DNA from 3 places in the Mesorhizobium sp. M0189 genome. Region 1 is predicted to be linked to each of the others. Evidence: riboswitches for the same ligand, from Rfam matches in the RefSeq annotation. Region 1 holds a riboswitch; each other region holds the start of a gene.

Evidence for each region. Region 1 has a riboswitch for cobalamin ahead of NKJ09_RS13315 (CbtB domain-containing protein). Riboswitches for the same ligand answer to the same signal wherever they lie in the genome.
Region 2: another riboswitch for cobalamin. It lies ahead of NKJ09_RS11385 (ABC transporter ATP-binding protein); the one in region 1 lies ahead of NKJ09_RS13315 (CbtB domain-containing protein).
Region 3: another riboswitch for cobalamin. It lies ahead of metE (5-methyltetrahydropteroyltriglutamate--homocysteine S-methyltransferase); the one in region 1 lies ahead of NKJ09_RS13315 (CbtB domain-containing protein).

Annotation. Positions count from the first base shown of each region.
Region 1 covers NZ_JAMYSW010000006.1:341-5,377, forward strand. Annotated here, with positions in the region: gene cobO (cob(I)yrinic acid a,c-diamide adenosyltransferase) at 1-459, opposite strand, end outside; gene cobU (bifunctional adenosylcobinamide kinase/adenosylcobinamide-phosphate guanylyltransferase) at 461-982, opposite strand; gene NKJ09_RS13310 (CbtA family protein) at 975-1,757, opposite strand; gene NKJ09_RS13315 (CbtB domain-containing protein) at 1,773-1,952, opposite strand; cobalamin riboswitch at 1,989-2,184, opposite strand; gene NKJ09_RS13320 (aromatic ring-hydroxylating oxygenase subunit alpha) at 2,325-3,518, shown strand; gene NKJ09_RS13325 (MFS transporter) at 3,497-4,696, opposite strand; gene NKJ09_RS13330 (heparan-alpha-glucosaminide N-acetyltransferase) at 4,943-5,037, shown strand, end outside.
Region 2 covers NZ_JAMYSW010000005.1:93,204-98,240, forward strand. Annotated here, with positions in the region: partial or broken gene NKJ09_RS11370 (FecCD family ABC transporter permease) at 1-915, opposite strand, end outside; gene NKJ09_RS11375 (ABC transporter substrate-binding protein) at 945-1,889, opposite strand; gene NKJ09_RS11380 (hypothetical protein) at 1,886-2,074, opposite strand; gene NKJ09_RS11385 (ABC transporter ATP-binding protein) at 2,115-2,630, opposite strand; cobalamin riboswitch at 2,798-3,001, opposite strand; gene NKJ09_RS11390 (GyrI-like domain-containing protein) at 3,296-4,129, shown strand; gene NKJ09_RS11395 (bifunctional helix-turn-helix transcriptional regulator/GNAT family N-acetyltransferase) at 4,167-5,037, opposite strand, start outside.
Region 3 covers NZ_JAMYSW010000023.1:20,543-25,579, reverse strand. Annotated here, with positions in the region: gene metE (5-methyltetrahydropteroyltriglutamate--homocysteine S-methyltransferase) at 1-2,026, opposite strand, end outside; cobalamin riboswitch at 2,122-2,321, opposite strand; partial or broken gene NKJ09_RS28375 (MFS transporter) at 2,816-4,439, opposite strand; gene NKJ09_RS28370 (transposase) at 4,729-5,037, shown strand, end outside.

The sequences.
Region 1 (5,037 bases):
CTTTTCGAGGTCGAGATAATCGTAGCGCAACGCGATGTTGAGTTCGTCGAGCACCACGAGGCTGATCGACGGCTCGGCCATCAGCTCGAGCGCCTTGGCCCAGGCGGCCTCGGCCGCCGCGATGTCGCGCTTCAGGTCCTGCGTTTCCCAGGTAAAGCCCTCGCCCATGGCGTGCCAGACGACGCGGTCGCCGAAGCAGGCAAAAGCATCCTTCTCGCCGGTGTGCCATTTGCCTTTGATGAACTGGACGACGCCGACGCGCTTGCCGTAGCCGAGCATTCTGAGCGCCAGCCCGAAGGCGGCCGTGGTCTTGCCCTTGCCCGGACCGGTGTTGACGATCAACAGCCCTTTCTCGACCGTCTTGGCTGCAACCTCGGCGTCCTGCACCGCCTTGCGCTTGGCCATCTTCGCGCGGTGGCGTTCCTCGTCCTTGGGATCGATGTGGTCGGTATCAGCCATGTCATTTCACCCTGAGCGGCAGCCCCGCCACCATCAAAAGCACGGTGTCAGCGACGGCGGCAACGTCCTGGTTCAACCGGCCGGCCGCGTCGCGAAACCGTCTTGCCAGCGCATTCTCCGGCACGATGCCCTGGCCGACCTCGTTGGACACCACGAACCAGGGTCCACGCGGCCGCGACAGCACATCTGCCAGCCTTCGGCATTCGGCCTCGACATCATGTTCGGCCAGCATATGGTTGGTCAGCCACAGCGTCAGGCAATCGATCAGCACCGGCTGGCCGTCAGGCAGTGCCTCGATCACGCCGGCAAGGTCGAGCGGCGCCTCGATGGTCGTCCAGCCGGCGCTGCGGCGCGAGCGGTGCAGCGCGATCCGTTCGCGCATCTCCTCGTCATAGGCTTGCGCCGTCGCGATATAGCTCCATGGCGCCGGACAGGCACTCACCAGCCTCTCGGCATGCACGCTCTTGCCGGAGCGCGCACCGCCGATGATCAGGGTCAGCGCCCCGGCAGCGCGGTCAGGCAAAGCTGTCGCGCAGGCTGGTCGCCGTGCCGGTGAAGCGGCCGCGCACCACGCCGACGACCGCGCCGAGCACCAGCCAGAACACCAGATTGGTCAGCGTCACCGCCACCACGAACTGATGATGCAGGCCTTCCGGGATTGTCGTCTCGAAGCTGTCGGGCTGCGGCGCGCCGACAATATGCGGCGCCACCATCAACGCCACGGCAAGGACCGCCAGCGGCAGCGATCTGCGGAAGGCGAGCAGGCCGAGACCGGCGGCGGTCGCCACCACCGTTGCCCACCACCAGATCTGGCGTTGGACAAGGTCGGCCGCCGGCATTGCCGGCAATTCCGGCGGCAGGCCGAGGCCCGGCGCCAGCGTGAACACGGCAAAGCCGGCAAGCCCCCAGAACAGGCCCTGGCGCCAATTGCCGATGCCGCCGGCGAACTCCGAAACCGCAACCAGGACCAACGCGAAGCCGATGCCGGTGACGATATTGGCAACGACGCTGAAGGCAAAGCGTTCGAAACCGTCGGCCGGCGCCCAGCCTTCGTCCTCCGCCGGAGCCATTGCTTCAGCCGGTGCCGGCGCGGCGCTGCTTATAGCCATCGTGCCCCCGGCGTTTTCGACCGGTGCCGCAGGTGCCGCGGCATGGTCATGGCCGCCGCCGGCCTGTTCGTAGACTTCCGCGTTCAGGATCAGCGGCACCGTGGCATAGGCCTGCATGCAGGCGAGAACGACGCCGGCCACGAGCCCTGCGATCGCCGCGATGAACACGACGTTGCGAAACAGTGTCATGATGTCAGCCCCTTGTCAGTGGCAGGGAAAGCCCATCGAGTGGCGATAGTCGTGGGCGGCATTGTGGACCGCATCGATGTGCGAGAAGCCGACAAAGCCCATGACGAAAATGCCGAGGAATGCAGCAAGCGCCAGCTGCATGAAACGCGACTGCGAGGAGACGGAAGCGCCGAGCGAGACGGAAGCGGTATTCATGTCTTGTCCTTTCGCCCTCCACCCGAGGGCATAGAAGTCAGTTTCCTGTCGCCGGCAGGTCTCCTGGCTCGCGGATCAGCGCCCTTCCCCACCTTCCCGAAGAAAATCTTCAGTGGCATATGGAGAGGACTACCGCACACAGTTGCGGGGGCAGCCACGGCATTGGGCAAGAATTTCGCCCGCACCGCATTCCCTCTTGGTTCCAAACGGAACCGACGACATCAGCGACTATAGGCAGAATCGCCGCGCCCGGCAAACCAAATTCCGCCGGATCGTGTGGCGAATGCGCCGCCTCGCCAAGCTCGCCGGCCGGCGCCGCAATTGACAATTCTCACAGCCGGGTGTCGGCTGGCGGATGGGGAGGAAGCCGGCATGCAACCCAGCCCGAATGAGCGCGGTCCCTATAACGGCCTGACGCGGGCCGAGCCGACGCTGCCGTCATCGGCCTATTGGGACATCGCAGGCTATCAGCGCGATCTCGAGGCCATCTGGTATCGCAACTGGCTGCTGGTCTGCCGCGAGGCCGACCTTGCCCAGCCGCTGGCATTCAGGACGTTTCGCATAGGCACGCAGGAGATCGTCGTGCTGCGCGACGAGACCGGCGAATTGCGCGCCTTCCACAACACCTGCCGGCATCGCGGCTCGCAGCTTTGCCAGCAGAGCGAAGGACGGCTGAAGGCGCGGCTCATCACCTGCCCCTACCACGCCTGGTCCTATTCGCTGCGCGGCGATCTGGTGCGCGTGCCATCGAAATCGCTGCCGGACGGTTTCGACAAGGCCGATCATCCGCTCTACCGCGTAGCACTGTCGGTGTGGCGCGGTTTCGTTTTCGTCAACCTCGCGCAAGACGCTGCCGGTTCGGCTGAAACATCCTTCGATCCGGCATCCGGCAACCTCGCCAACTGGCCGCTGGAAACGCTGCTGAGCGGCCATGTGCTGCGCAAGGTTATGAACTGCAACTGGAAGATATTTTGGGAGAACTTCAACGAGTGCCTGCACTGCCCTGGCGTCCACAAGGACCTGTCGCGGCTGGTGCCGATCTATGGCCGCGGCCTGATGGGCCGGCACGACGACCCCGAATGGGCGCGCCACGCCGACAATGACGCGCCGGAATTTGCCGGCGGCTTGCGGGCCGGGGCCGAAACCTGGTCGCGCGACGGGCGCGTCCACGGCTCGGTCTTTTCGAGCCTGACGCCGGCCGAGCGTGCTGCCGGGCAGACCTATGCCACCAACTTGCCGTCGATGTTCGTCGTCGGCCATGTCGACTATGTCAGGACCGTGCGGCTGGTGCCGCTTGGGCCGGAGCAGACCGAACTCACCGCCGAATGGCTTTTTTCGCCCGAAGCGCTCGCCGATCCGGCAGCGGATATCGACAACATCGTCGCCTTCGGCACCCAGGTGCTGGAGGAAGATGCTGATATCTGCGAGGTCAACCAGAAGGGCCTGCGCTCGATGCGCCACAAGGCCGGCGTGCTGATGCCCGAGGAATATGACTTGCACCGCTTCCACAACTGGGTGCTCGAGCGGCATGCGGCGCTTGAACATCAAAGCGATTTGGGCAGATAGCGCCAGGTGACGAAGCCGCAGACCGCCGCCAGCAGGCCGAGCGTCGCGAAAACCGCGCCCAGGCCGCAGAACGCCAGCACCACCGAATAGACCAGCGGCGGCGTCAGCTCGGAAAAGTCGAGATAGGTGCGGTAGACCGCCGCCATCTGCGCCCGCTCATACGAGCGCACCGAGCGCATGAACGCGGTCGAGCCCAGCGCATCGAGCGCGATGGTGAAGAAGGCACCGCAAAGCAGCAACGCGCCGGTGACGAGCGGCGCGGCCTCGCCGACGGCGCCGGCCGCCAGCAGCGTCGCCGACATGGCGAAATAGGCAAACGTCATGGTGCGCCGGCCGCCGAAACGCTTTCCCGCCCTGCCCCAGAAGATGGCCATGAACAAAAGCGCATTGCCGGCCGAAATCAAGAGGCCGCCGGCGAGCTTGCCCTCGCCGGTGATCACCATGAACAGCGGCCCATAGACAAAGAACGTCGTCCAGAAGCAGGAACGGCCGAAGGCGATCAGCCAGGCCAGCCTCAGCCTTGGCTGCGCGACGAAGCGGCCGATATTGGCCAGCGGATTGACCGGCCGCGTCTTGCCCGGGCGGATCGACGGGTTGTCGCCAAGCCGGTAGGTCCAGAACAGCGCCAGCAGGGCCATGGCGAAGACGGCCACCGCGCTATGGGCGGCATAGATGCCGAAACGCGTGTAGAGGAAAATGCCGAGCGTCGGCCCGGCGGTCCAGGCAAGCATCGACCACGCCATGCGCAGCGACTCGGCCTGCATGAAATCGGTCTTGCGGATATGGTCCATGATGTAGAGGTTGAGCGTGATCGCCAGCGCGCTGGCGCCGATGACGCGGCAGAGCATGCCGACCGTTTGGCCAGCAAGCGTATGAGTGACGAAGAACAGCGAGCCGACGGCCAGCAGGCAGGCACCGGCGGTATAGACCCAGCGCCGGGCAAAGCGCCGGATCAGCATCGGCATGAACAGCGTCGCCGAGAGGCCGAGCATTGCCACGACCGTGTAGAGGATCGAGACGATCTGCTCGTTGTGCAGGATCTCATAGGCCTGGATCGGGATGACGCTGGAGACGGTGGCGCGCGCGAACGATTCGACCGCATAAAGCGAGGCGAAGGTGCGTGCATCCGCCGGCCGCAAGGCCGCAAGCCAGATAGGATGGCGCACATGGGTAGCCATTGCTTTCCCCGAACAGAATCGCCCAAAGCAGGGTTTGGAGCACAAATCTGCCGCGGCGATTCCTGGCCGGGTAACAGGAAACCGACGCCTTCACGGCAAAAAGCGAAGCCGGCCAAAGGCTTTCCGGCTCTGGCCTAAAGCGAGTTCTAATGCTGACCCGCGCCAACGCGACGCGAGGACTGCTTCTTTTGACGGTGGCAACCGTGATAGTCGTCTTGCCGGGGCTGAACCAAGACAGCGAGACCGATGAGCATCGCCACGCCGACCACCGCCGTTCAGGATCAACCGAAGGCGAAGCGCATCGCCGCCATCGACATCGCACGCGGCATCGCTTTGCTTGC
Region 2 (5,037 bases), on a different contig from region 1:
GCAGCAGCGTGCGCGCGAGAAGGTCGCTTGCCAGCAACAGCACCGCTCCGAAGAGGGCGCAGCTTGCAATCAGGCGCAGATGAAGCGGGCCGGCCAGGGTCCTGGACAGATGTGGGATCATCAAGCCAACGAAACCTATGACGCCTGCGACCGAGACAAGGATCGCCGTCGAGAAAGCGGCGACGAGAAATGTCATCCTGCGCATCCGCGCAACCGGGACGCCGAGGCTTCAGCGGCATTCTCGCCGGCCAGGAAAGCGTCGAGCCGGCGGTGGTTCCAAAGTCCATAAACAAGGATGGTGCCTGCGCCCAGAGCAGCCAGCTCGATATTGTCCCAACGGGCCAGCCCGAGCTCGCCCATCGTCCAGAACAACACCGAGTGAGCGGCGCGCTGGTCTCCGGCAAAGACGAGATAGTTAGTCAAGGCGGTGAACATGAACGAGACGGCAAGCCCGGCGAGGATCAGCCGTTCGGGGCCTTGCCCCCTCACCCGCGAAACCAGCAAAAGCACGATGCCGGCGGCTAATACGCCGCCCGTGAAGGCCGCGACCGGCAACGTCCAGATACCGAAATGGTCGCCAAAAATGGTGATGACGGAAACCGCGCCGGCCGCGGCTCCGGACGACAGGCCGAACAAGAACGGATCTGCGAGGTCGTTGCGCGTTACCGTCTGCAGCAGCGCGCCGATGACGCCCAGCCCGGCGCCGACACAGATGGCCATAATCGTGCGCGGTAGCCTAAGATCGAGGACGATCTTGGCAATCGGGATCTTGCCGGCCGGACCGGACACGATGTCTCCGTCCAGCCCGGCGGCATGTCCGAGCGCAGCAATCACGTCGCTCAACGCGATGACCGTCGATCCATAGGCAATCGACAGCAGAGCAAGAGCGGCAATCGCTGCTGCTCCTGCTGTCATCGCCAATTCGAACGCTCTCTGGCGCAAGCTCAGAAAGCTTCCGGGTGCATCGCCCTGGCGATCTTGCCGATCGCCTCGATGTTGGCAGGCCCAGGCGTCAGTTCGGCATAGCGCAGCGCAATGAAGTGCTCATTTTTGACCGCCTCAGTCTCCTTCATCGCCGGATGAGCTTTCAGGAAATCGAGCAGTTTTCTGTAGCCGCCGTCCTGGTAGTCGAGCAGGATAAGAAATTGCGGATTGCGGGCCGCCACCGTCTCCCAATCCGTATTGCCCCAGCTCGTCGGCATGTCGGCCATGATGTTGTCGCCGCCGGCTGCGGCGATCATGGCGCTGGGGATCGCGAACTTGCCTGATGTGAAGGGTTTGTCTTCGCCGGAGTCGTAAAGAAACACACGCGTTCCCGTGCGGTCGCCGATCTTTGCCGTGATATCGGCGAGCTGCGCCTTCCAGTTCGAAACAAGCTTTCCCGCCTCCGCCTCCTTGCCAAAAATCTTGCCCAGCTTTTCGACATCACCATAGAGCAGGTCCATCGAGGCGGCGGGGCGGTTCTGGTCGAGATGGACGCAACTTTCCGTCAGCACCAGCGTCTTGATACCGTGCGGGGCCAGCGTATCGGGCGTCACCTCGCCGCCAGGCTTCATGCCGTAATACCAGCCGGCGAAGAAGAAATCGGGCTCGACGGCGACGAGGTTTTCGATGGTCGGGTATTTCGGCGCGAGTTCCGGGATCGCGCCCTGCTCGGCCTTGAATTCCGGACCGACCTTATACCATCCGGTGATGCCGGTCAGGCCGACGATCGATGGTTGCAGCCCCAGCGCGAAGGCCATCTCCGCCATGTTCAGATCTTGGATGACGGCGCGCTTCGGCGCGGCGTCGAACGTCAGCGGCGTGCCGCAGCTATCAACGGTTACCGGGAAAGCGAAGGCGGTCTGGGCAAGTAGGAGGGAGGCAAAAGACAGTACGAGGCGTTTCACGGATGTTGCTCCTTGGTCAAATCGGGATGTGAAGAGGCGCGGTTCGGAACGTCGAAGTCCGTGAGTTCGCGGTCTTCGGTGGGATGGCGCAGCCAAAGCACGTCAACGCCGAAAATCTCGCGGATCAACTTCTTGGTCAGCGCCTCGCGCGGACTGGCAAGTGCCTGCAGGCGGGCCTCGTTCATCACCGCGACCCTGGTGGCAAATGGCGTGACAAGCGACAGATCATTGAAGCACCGCCACGACGGTCATGCCAAACTGCGATACGAGTTCGAGAAGGTCGCTGCGGGCGCGCGGATCGAGATGATTGGTCGGTTCATCGAGGAACAGGATTTTGGGCTCCTGGGCGATGGCGCGCGCCAACTGGGCGCGTTGCCGCTCGCCACCGGATAGCGAGCCGATCGTGCGGCCGAGCAGCGGCAGCAGGCCGGTTCTGCGAAGTGCTTCAATGACGATGTCGCGTTGCTCGCTCCTCCGTCGCAAGCCGGCATGCGGGACGCGCCCAAGCTCGACGTAGTCGATCACGGCAAGCCGCGGATCAGGCTGGTCGGTCTGGCCAACGACCGCCATGTGCAGTGCCCGCTCGGCGGCCGAAAACCTCTCCAGCCGGCGTCCGGAAAATCTCACATCTCCCGCGCTTGGCCGCAGCGTACCGCATAGCATGCGCAGCAGCGTCGTCTTGCCGGCGCCGTTGGGGCCGATGATGGCGAGGCGGTCGCCCGGCGCTATCGAAAGGCTCACCGCGCTGACCAGGCACCGGCCATTCGTCGTCGCGCTCAGTTCACACGCTTCAAGAAGAGGCTGGGAGGCGTCCAACTTACCGTCACTTTCTCAATGGCGACGGAAGGAAGCTGGACGGACCGGCCGACAAGACCGATGTCCACGTCTCCTCCCGGCACACCCCGTCCGGTCAACTCATGCTGATGGCAGGTCTCCTGGCTCGCGGGTCTTTGCGCCATCCTGCCTTCCCAGCCTTGCCGGCCAGTGGCACTTCGGATTTTGCTAACCGCTTACAGTTGCGGGGGCAGCCACGGCCTCGATCCGAAGATCTCACCGTGTTCCCTTTTCACCCCTTGCCTTTCGACTCGGGGACCATCAGTCAGCCACCCTAGTTTTCCGCCAATCACAGCGCAATAAGTCTTGTCAGAAGGAGCCATATAGACCTCGTGATGTAATAACGTTACATTTAAAAGGACGTTTGCCCGCTTCCTGTCAAGCCTTTTCGCGCGACGCCTGCGACTTGCCGACGACCGTCGCTCTCGATTTGCGCAGTGCGCAATTTCGATCAAACTGCCTCCGCCAGGAAGCGGCACCATAATCTTGCCAATATAAGACATGGCCAATGTAAAGACTGGGCCATGTAAAGACTGGGCCAATGCGGAGACTGGGCCAATGCGAGGTGCCAAATGAATCCGACCGAGAAGGCGCTGTGGTTCGTCGAAAGCCATCTGCCCGAAGCAGTCTCGCTGGACGATGTCGCCAAGAGCAGCGGGGTGTCGCGCTTTCATGTGACGCGGGCTTTCGGCGCGGCTACCGGCCGTTCGGTGATGAGCTACGTCCGTTCTCGCCGACTGACCGAAGCGGCGCGCAAGCTTGGCGCCGGCGCACCCGACATCCTCTCGGTCGCGCTCGACGCCGGCTATGCCTCGCATGAGGCCTTCACCCGCGCCTTCCGCGACCAGTTCGGCACCACGCCGGAACTGGTACGCGCACAAGGCTCGCTCGACAACCTCGATCTTGTGGAGCCGATCCTGATGGACCAGTCCTTTCTCGCCACTCTCGAACCACCGCGTTTTGAGACCAGCCGGCCGTTTCTCATCGCCGGTCTCGGCGAGCGCTACAGCTGCGAAACCAGCGCCGGCATCCCGATGCAGTGGCAGCGGTTCGGCCCCTATATTGGCAACATTCCTGGCGAGATCGGCGACGTCGCCTATGGCGTCTGCGTCAACGGCGACGACGCCGGCAATTTCGACTACATCGCTGGCGTCGAAGTGTCCGATTTTTCGGACCTGCCGAGGGAGTTTTGGCGTGTGCGCGTGCCGACGCAGAAATACGGCGTGTTCGCCCATCGTGACCATATCTCGACCATCCGCCGCACGGTCAACACGATCTGGAACAAATGGCTGCCAGCCTCTGGGCACGAGATCGCCGATGCGCCGGAATTCGAGCGTTACGGCCCCGAATTTGATCCGCGCAGCGGCAATGGCGGGCTGGAAATCTGGATACCGATCAAAGGGTGAGGCACGGCAGGCCGACGCCGAAGCGCCGGAAGCGCTGCTACAGTTCCAGGTTCCAGTTCTGGCCGACCAGATCCCTGCCGAAGGAATGGTGGAACTCCTCGTTGGTCAATTTAAAGCCCACAGACTCATAGATGTGGCGGGCGGCGGCGAGCACGTCGTTGGTCCACAGCGTCAGTGTCCTGTAACCCGTGGCGCGGCAAAAGCCGATACATTCCTCGACCAGCCGCTTGCCGATGCCGAGACCTCGCGCCGAGGGCTCGACGTAGAGCAGGCGCAATTTCGCCACCGCGTCCGACTGGCGCACGACGAAGACGGAGCCGACGACCTCGCTTTCCCGCTCGGCGATCCAGCTGCGTTCCCATTTCGGATCGAAGGATTTGACGAATGTGCCGAGGATTTCAGCGACCAGCGCCTCATAGGTTTCGTCCCAGCCATATTCCTGCGCGTAGAGCAGGCCCTGGCGATGGATGATCCAGCCGATGTGGCCGACCTGCAGAGGCCGCAGCGTGTAGGGAATGTTGGGTTCGGCGGTCGCGCCCAGCAGACGCTGCACCGTCTGCATGGCCTTGACCAGCCTGTCCTGTTCGGGAACCGAAAGCCGGTCGAGCAATGCCGCGACCTGGTCGTGCGAGCCCTGGTTCAGCGGCGCGAAAGTCTGCCGCCCGGCCTTGGTCAGGGCGATCGACGAACGCCTTGCATCCGCCTCGATCGTGGCGCGCTCGACCAGATGACGTTCCTCGAATTTCTTCAGCAGCCGGCTGAGATAACCGGGATCGAGGCCGAGATCGCGCCCAAGGTCCGTGGCGGTCAGGCCATCGCGATGCGCCAGTTCATAGAGCACCCGCGCCTCGGTCAGCGAGAAGGTGCTTTTCAGCAGCCCTTCGTCGAGCAGCCCGATCTGGCGGGTA
Region 3 (5,037 bases), on a different contig from region 1:
CGTTGAACTCCGAATAGCACATGTGGGTATGGATTTGAGTCGCGTCCTTTACACCCGTTGAAGCGATCCGGAAGCATTCGACAGCCCAGTCGAGATAGACTTTCCAGTCAGACTGGCGCAGTGGCAATCCTTCGCGAAAGGCGGCCTCATCGATCTGGATCATCCTTGCGCCGGACATTTCGAGATCCGTCACTTCGTCGCGGATGGCGAGCGCGATCTGGCGGCAGGCTTCGGAGCGGGGTACGTCGTCGCGAACAAAAGACCAGTTGAGAATGGTCACTGGGCCCGTGAGCATTCCCTTCACAGGCTTTTCCGTAAGCGACTGGGCGAATTGCCACCAGCGCACCGTCATCGGATTGCGCCTCGATACGTCGCCGAAGATAATGGGGGGACGCACGTAGCGAGACCCATAGCTTTGTACCCAGGCATGCTGGGTGAAGGCGAAGCCGGACAGCTGCTCGCCGAAATGCTGTACCATGTCGTTTCGTTCGAACTCACCGTGCACCAGCACGTCCAGCCCGATCTCTTCCTGCCAGCGAATTGCAGCCTCGATCTCCTTCTTCAGGAAGCTCTCGTAGTCGACATAGCTCAGTTGGCCCTTCGCATGAGCGGCCCGCGACCTGCGTACCTGCGGCGTCTGCGGGAAGGACCCGATGGTCGTCGTCGGGAACGGCGGCAGCCCGAGCGTGCCGGCCTGGACTCTGCAGCGCTCGGCAAAAGCGCTCTCTCGTCGTTTCATGCTGTCGTCAATGCTGGCGATCCGCCCCTCAACAAGCGGGTCATGGATCTTCGTGGATGTCACGCGAGTGGCGGCAGCCTCGGCAGACGCTTTCAACGCGCCTGCCACCGCATCCCTGCCTTGGGACAGGGCCCGGGCCAGCAACACCAACTCGTCGGTCTTCTGGGCCGCGAAGGCGAGCCACGACCTGATGTCCGCGTCGAGTTCCGTCTCCATGCGCAGGTCGATCGGCACATGCAGCATCGAGCAGGAAGGCGCGATTTCGACGCGGTCCAAGGGCCAGCCGGCGACGATCGGTTTGATGCGGTCGAGAATGGCGGGCAGGTTCGCACGCCAGACGTTGCGGCCATCGATCAAGCCAAGCGAGAGCACCAGATCTTTCGGAGCGAGCCGACCCACCGTTTCCAGCTGCTCGGGAGCGCGCACGAGATCAATATGCAGCCCGGCCAGGGGCAGAGAAACCGCGGTTTGGAGATTGTCTCCCAGCGGCCCGAAATAGGTAGCCAGCATGATCTTCAGCTCGGGCGCGGCTTTCGACAGCTGGCCATAGGCGAATTCGAACGCAGCTCGTTCGTTCGGGTTCAGATCGAGGACAAGCGCTGGCTCATCGATCTGCACCCAATCGGCTCCCGACAGCTTCAGCCTCTGCAGGAGTTGCTCGTAGACGGGCAGCAGCCGCGGCAGGAGCGCGATGGGATCGAATCCCTCGGCAGGCGATTTCGCCAGCTTGAGGAAGGTGACCGGTCCAAGGATGACTGGGCGTGTGTGAATGCCGAGGGCTTTAGCCTCGAGGAAGTAATCAACCGGCTTCGTCGACGAAAGAGCGAACGTTTGATCATCGTTTAGTTCCGGCACAATGTAGTGATAGTTGGTGTCAAACCACTTGGTCATTTCCATCGCGGTTACACCAGGCCGATGAGCCGCATGCTGGTGACCACCGTGCCCACAATCCTCCGTCTGACCTTGGTTGCCGCGCGCCATAGCGAAGTAGATGTCGAGTGGGACCTCGCCGCCATTCCAGGCGTAACGAGACGGAAGGGCGCCGACCATGGCTGCGGTGTCGAGCACATGGTCGTAAAGCGAGAAGTCGTTCGACGGGATTTTCGACACGCCGCGATCGTGCTGCTCTTCCCAGCTAGCGGCACGGAGCGCCTTCGCCGTCGTGAGAAGGTCGGCGGCGGAAGATTTTCCGGACCAGTAACTTTCAAGCGCGAACTTCAGTTCTCGCCGACGACCGAAGCGCGGCACGCCGAGCGTTGCTACAGGAATTTGCTGAGAGACAGTCATGCCATACCCCGATGGTTGGGGCGTCGGTGACAAGGAAGGCGCTAGCAGGCCGGCACGAACGCCAGGCTGCAGCGGCCACCGAGACACCCCGCCCATGGACGTAATTCGCCGTGGCAGGTCTCCTGGCTCGCGGGTCATAGCCTCTACCCGTCTTCCCAAGGCTATTCGCCTCAGTGACATGAGTGGGGTTAGCTTGCCGCTAACAGTTGCGGGGGCAGCGCCGGCATCGCACCGGCTTCCCTCTTAGCTCCGCTGCGGCACCGCCGTACGGAGAACCACGACACGGGAGACAATTACAGCAGCTCGCTTCTTTGTCAATGCCGCATAAAGAAATGTTTATGTCGTTATGTTAAATTTCGGTTGGCATGTTGCCAAAGGTCGCCTCGAAAGCGAAAACTGTGGAAGCCTTGAGCGGCCGGTAAATCAAAGCAATGACGCACAGCGGTCCGGGAGGATAGGAGTTCGTCGGCTGCCGGGCGCAAACATACCGGCAAGCGCCGTGGTGCTGCTTCGCGCATCATGCGAACGCCACCTCGGCATCGAACTTCGGCTCCGAGGTTCCGACCGCTTCGTCGGTGATCTGCTCGCGACCATATTCGGCTCAATGGCGAGGCTGTTGCCTAGGAAGCTGTTGGCCGTGATGCCCTCGGTGATACGACACAATGATTTCGAGGGGAGCACCCGAGGCCCGGCGCAGCGGCGTGTTGCGAAGTGATCGAGGCCAATGTCTCGACCTGCTTGTTCGCAGCCCACCGGCTGAAGGTAACCGGCTCAAACCAACGGGCCAGCTCAAGTCCTGTCCAAATGAGGCCTGAGCGGCAAATCGTCGTGCACGCGCACGGTTTGGCGTTCGATCTTGTGATGCGTCTTGGGCGGGCAATCGCCACGGTGCAGCGCTTCCCGGCGCGCAACGATTTCGGCGTCATCCTGGGTCTGCCTGTTGTTGTGGCGAACATACTCGACCCAGGTTGGCACATGATAGCACTCGGTCCATAGTTCGGGCTTTTCCAGGTCACGCAGCAACGCCCATTGTCTGGCGCCATCTCGCAGCCGGGCTTTTCGCCACGATGTCATCACACTGAGAAATTCTGGGACATCTCTCTGATCGATACGATAATCGACCATCACCATGATCGGACCGCTTCGTGGCCGCAGATCAAGTTGCAGCGTCGGTTCGCTGAACTTGTTGGTCGGATCCAGATTGAGCGTTTCGAAATCCGGCTGACGCAGAACGATGCCCATCAGTCCACCAATCACAAGAACCACGCTGGCGACGAGGAAGGCTCCCGAAACACCTTGGACATCCGCCAGTTCGCCCCAAAGCCAGCTTCCCGCCGCCATGCCGCCGTATGTGGCCGTCTGATAGAGAGACAGGGCGCGTCCAACCACCCACCGCGGCGCCGAAAGCTGCACTGTGACGTTAAACAGCGAGAATGATTGAATCCAGGCCGCACCGGCCGGCATGAGGAGGAGACAGTTCAGCCAAACGTGCTCACTCCATGCCAGAAAGAAGCAGCTGATCGCCAGTATAAAGAACGCACCGCGAATGACCCATTCGTTGGAGAGAACTTCTCGGACCCGCCCAATGAGGAGCGCGCCGCAAATCGCTCCCAGGCCGAAGAAGCCGAGCATCACGCCGTAGGTGACTGCGGTCCCTTTGATCTGTTCGCGAGCGACCAACGGCAGGAGAGCCAAAATGACAACGGCGGTGAGGCCGAAAATGAAACTCCGGCACATCACCTTGAGAAGGTTCGGCGACAAGAGCACGTAACGGAAGCCCGCCGCCATCGCACTGCCGAAAGCCTCCCGCGGCAGCGCTTGTCGTGCCCGTACCGCTTTCCACCGCAACAGCGCAGCGATCAGAGCGAAGTAGCAAAAGACGTTAAAGAGGAACGCGAAGGCCGCACCGGCTGTGGCCACGATTAGGCCGCCAATCGCCGGCCCGATGCTGCGCATGAGATTGTAGCTCATGCCGTTGAGCGCAACCGCGCTAGGCAGGTGTTCGCGAGGCAGGATATCCCCCATCGAGGCTTGCCAAGAGGGATCGTGCCCAACCACAGCCGATCAGGAAGGTGAGACCCAGAAGGATCCAGGGTGTCATTTCCCCCGCATAGGTCAGGAACGCCAGGAAGGCGGATACGCAGACCATCAGCAGTTGCGCAGTCAACATGATCCGGCGACGGTCAAAGTTGTCCGCGAGCGCTCCCGCCGCGAGGGAGAAGATCATGTAGGGGAGGGTGGTCGATGACTGGACGAGCGCCACCATTCCATGGGAGGTGGCGATGCTGGTCATCAGCCAAGCCGCCGCCACACCTTCCACCAGGGTGCCAAGGTTCGAAACGAGTGCAGCCGACCATAGCGAACGGAAGGTCTTGTGCTGAAAAGGAACGAGTGAAGATGTTCTCTTCGCCATTGTGGAAGCTTCGGGATCGACCGCGGGGCTGGATTTGGTTCGCCTCACTCGACCATGGCCTCGCCGTACAAGCCAAGCTGCCACAGTGGCGCGCCTGCTAACCCAGAAAACTTGGCGGCCTTACAGGCATGCGCAGGACGCGCGAAGCCGCTCAAATCTCCCCAGATGGGTCAGCCATCGAAGACCGGCATCACTTGCCCGTTGAGCGGCTATACGATAATGCTCCGCGCTAAGCAGGAAGCGCCAAAAATTCGAGCGGCGACTTCATTCTCCTATTCAGGAAGGAACTATGAGGCGGCAGACGCGACCATTCACCGTGGAAGTCAAACAAAAGCGCAATTATGAAAAATCCGCACGTTCCATCTGGGGCAATTTCGACATCGCCGCGGCGATGGCCGAAACAACAAACGAAGTCGAGCCGTTAAATCGTCAGCTTGTTGACTCTACTGTAGTGGCCCTTGATGCTGAACCTTTGCACAAACCTCGAGTGGAGCATTTCATGGCCAATCCCCTGGAAACCGAGTCAGCAGTAGTTCATAGCGAACCGGCAGACAAAGCGGAAACGCCAAAACCGAAGACGAGAGCGCGGCGGTCGAGG